DNA from 3 places in the Ancylobacter sp. G4_0304 genome. Region 2 is predicted to be linked to each of the others. Evidence: predicted binding sites of a transcription regulator. Region 2 holds the regulator's gene; each other region holds the start of a gene.

Evidence for each region. Region 2 encodes LexA, which represses DNA repair genes until DNA is damaged. Its sites were predicted from a motif close to TGTTCNNNNTGTGTTCNG; they were not measured.
Region 1: the regulator LexA is predicted to act here: its motif matches at 1,071-1,088, upstream of parE (DNA topoisomerase IV subunit B).
Region 3: the regulator LexA is predicted to act here: its motif matches at 574-591, upstream of VRZ77_RS00405 (PA0069 family radical SAM protein).

What each region holds. Positions count from the first base shown of each region.
Region 1 is NZ_JAZDRM010000011.1:86,195-88,459, reverse strand. Features, by position in the region: gene parE (DNA topoisomerase IV subunit B) at 1-1,001, opposite strand, end outside; gene VRZ77_RS08535 (hypothetical protein) at 1,120-1,404, opposite strand; gene argC (N-acetyl-gamma-glutamyl-phosphate reductase) at 1,627-2,265, shown strand, end outside.
Region 2 is NZ_JAZDRM010000032.1:30,087-32,351, forward strand. Features, by position in the region: gene VRZ77_RS17020 (DNA-methyltransferase) at 1-520, shown strand, start outside; gene lexA (transcriptional repressor LexA) at 795-1,490, opposite strand; gene atzF (allophanate hydrolase) at 1,728-2,265, shown strand, end outside.
Region 3 is NZ_JAZDRM010000001.1:84,456-86,720, reverse strand. Features, by position in the region: partial or broken gene VRZ77_RS00410 (hypothetical protein) at 1-452, opposite strand, end outside; gene VRZ77_RS00405 (PA0069 family radical SAM protein) at 774-1,871, shown strand; gene VRZ77_RS00400 (VOC family protein) at 1,943-2,265, shown strand, end outside.

The sequences.
Region 1 (2,265 bases), on a different contig from region 2:
ACCGCGCGGAACCCCGCTTCATGGGTGCCGCCCTCGGCGGTGGGAATGGTGTTGCAGTAGGAGGCGACCGAGCCGTCGGAATCCCCCAGCCACGCCACCGCCCATTCCGCCGAACCGTGGCCGCCGGGGCGGGATGTTTTGCCGGCAAATATATCGCCATGCACCAGCGTGTGCCCGGCGATGTCGGCGGCGAGGTAGTCCTTCAAGCCGCCCGGGAAGCGGAAAATCGCCTTTTCCGGCACGTCGGTGCCGGCCACCAGCGACGGATCGCAGTTCCAGCGGATTTCCACCCCGCCGAACAGATAGGCCTTGGAGCGGGCCATCTTGAACACGCGCGCCGGCTTGAAGCGGGCCTCGGCGCCGAAGATCTGCGGGTCGGGATGGAAGCGCACGCGCGTGCCGCGCCGGTTCTGCACCCGGCCGACTTCCGCGATCGGGCCCTGCGGCACGCCGCGCGAATAGGTCTGGCGGTAAAGCACCTGCCCGCGCGCGACCTCGACCTCCAAGAGGTCGGAGAGCGCGTTCACCACCGAGACGCCGACGCCGTGCAGGCCGCCCGAGGTCTCATAGACCTTGCTGTCGAACTTGCCGCCGGCATGCAGCGTGGTCAGGATGACCTCCAGCGCCGACTTGCCGGGATATTTCGGGTGGTTCTCGATCGGGATGCCGCGCCCGTTATCGGTCACGGCGAGGAAACCGTCGGCGGTAAGTTCCACCTCGATGAAACTGGCATGGCCGGCGACCGCCTCGTCCATGGAATTGTCGATCACCTCGGCGAAGAGGTGGTGCAGCGCCTTCTCGTCGGTGCCGCCAATATACATGCCGGGCCGGCGCCGCACCGGCTCCAGCCCTTCCAGCACCTCGATATCGGCGGCGGTATAGGCCGCTTCCGCCCCGCTGCCTGCCGCCGGCGCGCGCGCCGGACTACGCTCGGCCCTTGCGGGCGTCGGGCGCGGGGCGGGCGGGGGTACGGAGGCGAACAGGTCGTCGGAATTCGACATTGCTGAGGAAAGCTCGCAACTGCTGGAGTGATTCGATCAGACGATACTATGGCAGGCCGTCTCCCCGTGGGGAACAGGTCGTGAACGCGTCACCCCGCGCGGCGGCCGGCCATCTGAACTAACCCTTGAGGCGGCGCCGGTTCGCGCGCACCTTGCGGCCATACATGGCGACGATTTCCGGGCCGGCATGCTCCAGCCGCCCGGTGGCGGCGGAGGTGGCGATCCGGGCATTGACCTCGGCGAGCGCCAGCGCCTTCTCGGTGATCATGCGCATCGCTTCCATACCGGAATCAAGATCGCCACGGGCAAAGCGCGACAGGCGTTCGGCAACCACGATCTGCGAGTCGAGGCCCAGACGCGCCATGCGCACGCCCAGGGTCAGAAAGGCATTAGGTGTCATCATTCCCGGCTTCCTGGAGGCAGCCGTGAGCCGGCACCTGTGTTCTATATCGGCCTTTATGCGCCAGGCAGCAAGCCGGGCGGCCGCATGGCTCCTGCCCGCGCCACCGCGCCATCCCGGCAAACGGGAAGGTGGCATGCGGCGCGCCGTCTTCCGTCCGACACCCATCGGGTGTAGATGCGCGTTTCCCGCCGAACGCGCGCGGGACATCGAGGAGACGGTGAGATGACGGAAAGCAGGGCGCGGATCGCGATACTCGGGGCTTCGGGCTACACCGGCGCTGAGCTGGTGCGCCTTCTGGTCCGTCATCCGCGCGTGGACATCGTCGCGCTCACCGCCGACCGCAAGGCCGGCCAGAGCATGGCCGAGGTGTTCCCGCAATTCGCCCCGCTGAGCCTGCCCGTGCTCACCACCATCGACGAGGTGGACTGGAGCAAGGTGGACCTTGCCTTCTGCGCCCTGCCGCACGGCACCACGCAGCAGGTGATCAAGAAGGTCTTCGAGACCGCGCCGCATATCAAAATGGTCGATCTGTCGGCCGATTTCCGGCTGCGCGACCCCGGCGCCTATGAGCAGTGGTACGGCCACCCGCATCAGGCGCTGGAACTGCAGCAGGAGGCGGTCTACGGCATTGTCGAGCTGTATCGCGCCGACATCCGCAAGGCGCGCCTCGTCGCCAATCCCGGCTGCTACACCACGACCGCGATTCTGCCCGTTGTGCCGCTGATCGAGGCCGGCGCCATCGAGCCGGACCATATCGTGATCGACGCCAAGAGCGGCGTCACCGGGGCCGGGCGTTCGGCCAAGGAGAGCCTGCTCTACACCGAAGTGACCGACGGCATGCACGCTTATGGCGTTGGTGGC
Region 2 (2,265 bases):
ATTCATGGGCGACACCCGTGACCAGCGTTCCTATCTCGCCTGGTCTGCGCTGTGGCTCGGTCGCGCGCGCGAACTAGTGCGGCCCGGCGGGATCTGCGCGACCTTCACGGACTGGCGGCAGCTTCCGGTCACCACCGACGCCATCCAGTGTGCCGGATGGATCTGGCGCGGTGTGGTGCCTTGGGACAAAACCGAACGGGGTCGGCCGCAGCAGGGCCGCTATCGCGCGCAGGCGGAATATGTGGTGTGGGGGACCAACGGCGCCCGGCCGCTCGCCGGCCCGGTGGCTCCAGGCGTGTTTCGGGTGCCGGTGCCAGCACAAAAGCACCACATTGCAGGAAAGCCCGTCGATCTGATGACTGGGCTTCTGAGCGTGATGGATGGCCCGGTGCTGGACCCGTTCATGGGCTCTGGCACGGTCGGCCTCGCCTGCGCGGAACGCAGCCTTGACTACGTGGGGATCGAGGTGAGCGAGGAATACTTCGAGATCGCCTGTCGACGGCTTCGTGAAGGGGGCTAGAATGGCGCTTCAAGCGCTGACATCTGATCCTTCGCAGACTGACATTCGATTTTTCGCGCTACAGGAGAATACCCCCGCACATTAAGGGCTCTGGAACTAGATAGCGGGAGCGCTTTCGCTTCGATGAGATCAGCCAGCAGATCGGCCAGTTCTCCAACCGACGACCTTTGTGCACGACCTCCACAGCCACATCCGGCGACGCCCACTGGCATACGGCGTCAGCGGCGCGCCGCTTCCGGTAATCGGACGATCCCCGCGGCGCGGCCGCGAGGCGTCAGTAGCGGCGGAACAGGCCGACCAGCCGGCCCTGGATGCGCACGCGGTCCGGGCCGAAAATGCGAGTCTCATAGGCGGGATTGGCGGCTTCAAGCGCGATGGAGGCGCCCTTGCGGCGCAGCCGCTTCAGCGTGGCTTCCTCGTCGTCGATCAGTGCGACGACGATGTCGCCTGTATTGGCGCTGTCGCTCTTGCGGATCAGCGCGAGGTCGCCGTCGAGAATCCCGGCCTCGATCATCGAATCGCCGCGCACTTCCAGCGCGAAATGCTCGCCCGCCGAGAGCATTTCCGGGGGCATGGAAATGGTGTGGTCGCGCGACTGGATCGCGGAGATCGGCGTGCCGGCGGCGATGCGGCCCATCACCGGGATCGGGATCGGACGGCCGCCATCCTCTTCGTTCTGCGGAGGCACGCGGCCGAGGCTACCTTCGATCACGCTGGGGGCGAACTGGCGCGCGGCGGCGCGCGGCGCTTGCGTCGCCTCGGGCAGGCGGATCACCTCCAGAGCCCGTGCGCGGTTGGGAAGCCGGCGAATGAAGCCGCGCTCTTCCAGCGCCGTGATCAGACGATGGATGCCGGACTTTGACCTCAGATCCAGCGCTTCCTTCATCTCCTCGAAGGAGGGCGGCACGCCGGTTTCCTTCAGGCGCTCATTGATGAAGTGAAGCAGCTCATGCTGTTTGCGGGTGAGCATAGGGCATTCGTCTCTTGCGGGAGGGCGGCGCCGAAGCGGATCGAGTCAGCGAAACAAATCACGAACAAACCATATCCGTTCTTTTTGTGTTCTACAATGGGTAAACAAATCGCCAAGCCCGCCGCGATCGCCCGTTCTTTTCTGCCGAGAAACGAGGCAGAGGCGCCTAATGTATGCAATGGCTCTCGCCATGCTCAAGTGGTATGCAATTCCGAAAGTGTCGTGTCGGGGGCGCCATTGATCGCAACTGTCGAGGAAATCGTCGCGGCTCACCGCGCCGGAAAGCTCCATCCGTCGCAGACCGTGGCCGACTGTCTGGCGCGCATCGAGGCACATGGCGATCCCGCCATCTTCACCGCCATCAGCACGCCGCAGGCCATTTCCGCCGCGCTGAAGGCGCTGGAAGGGATCGATCCCGCCACGCTGCCGCTCTATGGCGTGCCGTTCGCGGTGAAGGACAACATCGACGTCGCCGGCCTGCCCACCACCTGCGCCTGCCCGGATTTCGCCTATGACGCCACGCACGATTCCGGCGCCGTCGCCCGGCTGCGGCGCGCCGGTGCGATCGTCATCGGCAAGACCAATCTCGATCAGTTCGCGACGGGCCTGAACGGCACCCGCTCGCCCTATGGCACGCCGGTGAACGCGATGCGTCCCGATCTGGTGCCCGGCGGGTCGTCCTCCGGCTCGGCTGTGGCGGTCGCGGCGGGGCTTGTGCCCTTCGCGCTCGGCACCGATACCGCCGGCTCTGGCCGCGTGCCGGCGGGGCTGAACA
Region 3 (2,265 bases), on a different contig from region 2:
CGGGCGGGGGGCGCGCGCCGCCCAACCCCGCCGCCCCCCCCCACGGCGGTGGCCTCGCGCAGCCGCGGCTTGACGCCGAACCCGTCCAGCGCCAGCCGGAACGTCGCCGCGCGGCGGCCGACGCTCGCGGTGCGCTCGGCCTGATCGGTGAAGCCGCGCACCTCGCGCGCCCAGCCCTCCTGCAACAGACCCGCCGGGCTGACGAACAGCAGCCAGTGCGCCCGCGCCGCGCCCGCGCCCTGGCGCAGCCGCGCGCCGAGATCGGCGGGCCCGTGCAGATATTCGCAGCCGGCGGCATCGGCGATTTCGGAAATGCGGGACTCGGCGGGAGGCCCGGCATCGACCAGCAGCACCTCGCGGACAATGCCCGCAGCGGCGCCGGGAACCAGGGAAGCGAGGACCGGAATCAGGAGATTGTCACTCTCGCGCGTGGGAATGACCACTGAAATCACGCGTGCCGCCGCCCTATCGATTCTCCAGCCCTCCGTCACCCGGAAAGCCGTTCCCTGACCTGAAACCTGCCTAACCCACAGGTTTCGCCGCGTATAGCGGGCGGCGCCGCATTTCGACATATGTTCTTGATATGTTCTCACGCGCGGATTAAAAATGGCCGCATGGAACGCCGCATACCGACTCCCCCGACGACCGCCCCCGGCTCGCCCGTGCCGCCCCGCCATCTCGGCCGGCTGGCGCAGGAGCGGCGCGACCGCCGCGAGCGCGAAGCCTTGGAGGCCAAGCGGGCGGCCGCGCCCGACCCGTATCTGGAGGGCGAGATGGCGGTGAACGCGCCTGTCATCGAGACGGAGCGCCGGCGCGGGCGCGGGGCGCTCTCCAATGCGCCGGGCCGTTTTGAGCCGCATGCGCGCGAGAGCTTCGACGATGGCTGGCAGAGTCTTGAGGACCTGCCGCCGTTCCGTGCCAGCGTGACGGTGGAGCGCGCCCGCACCATCATCAACCGCAACCAGTCGCCCGATGTCGGCTTCGACCGTTCGATCAACCCCTATCGCGGCTGCGAGCATGGCTGCGTCTATTGCTTCGCGCGGCCCACCCATTCCTATCAGGGCCTCTCGGCGGGGCTGGATTTCGAAACCAAGCTGTTCGCCAAGCCGGACGCGCCGGAGCTTCTGGTCAAGGAATTGTCCAAGGCCGGCTACGAGCCGCGCACCATCGCGCTCGGCATCAATACCGACGCCTATCAGCCGATCGAGAAGGAGTGGCGGCTGACCCGGCGCATTCTCGAAGTGCTGCGCGATTTCGGCCATCCGGTCGGCATCGTCACCAAATCGGCGCTGGTGCTGCGCGATCTCGACATTCTCGCGCCCATGGCCGAGCGCGGCCTCGCCAAGGTGGCGCTCTCGGTCACCACGCTCGACCACAAGCTGGCGCGCACCATGGAGCCGCGCGCGGCCACCCCGATGCGCCGCATCGAGGCGCTGCGCCGGCTGGCGGAGGCCGGCGTGCCGGCGGCAGTGCTGGTGGCCCCGGTGATTCCGGCCGTGACCGATTCGGAAATGGAGCGCATTCTCGACGCGGCGGCGGGCGCGGGGGCGAGCGAGGCCGGCTATGTCATGCTGCGCCTGCCGCTGGAAATCCGCGACCTGTTCAAGGAATGGCTGCTGGCGCATTTCCCGGACCGCTACCGCCATGTGCTCTCGCTCATCAAGGAACTGCATGGCGGCAAGGAATATGACGCCGCCTTCGGCCAGCGCATGACCGGCTCCGGCCCCTATGCCTGGACCATGGCGCGGCGTTTCGAGATCGCGGCCGAGCGTTTGGGGTTCAACAGGCGCGCCCATCGGCTGACCACGCGCCATTTCCGCCGCCCCGCCCAGCCGGGGCAGCAATTATCGCTGTTCGGGGAGGAGACATGATGCCGCCCGCCATTGACGAGAAGTCGCCCGCCGGCCGCGCCGCGCCCCCGCATCTCGTGCCGGCGCATCCGGTGCCGCCACTGCATCTCTCGCTGGTCACGCTCGGGGTCGGCGATCTCGCCCGCGCGATCGCGTTCTACGAGGCGCTCGGGCTGGAGCGGAAGGTCAAGGGTGCGACCGGCGCCGCGTTCTTCATGGCGGGCGGGGTCGTGCTCTCGCTCTATCCGCGCCACGAGCTGGCGGCCGATGCCGGCGTGCTCGATGGCCGGCACGGCTCCTTTGGCGGCATCGCGCTGGCCTGCAACCGGGCGAGCCGCGCCGAGGTCGACACCACGCTGATCCGCGCCGTGGCCGCCGGAGGCCGGGCGTTGCGCCCGGCGCAGCCGACCTTCTG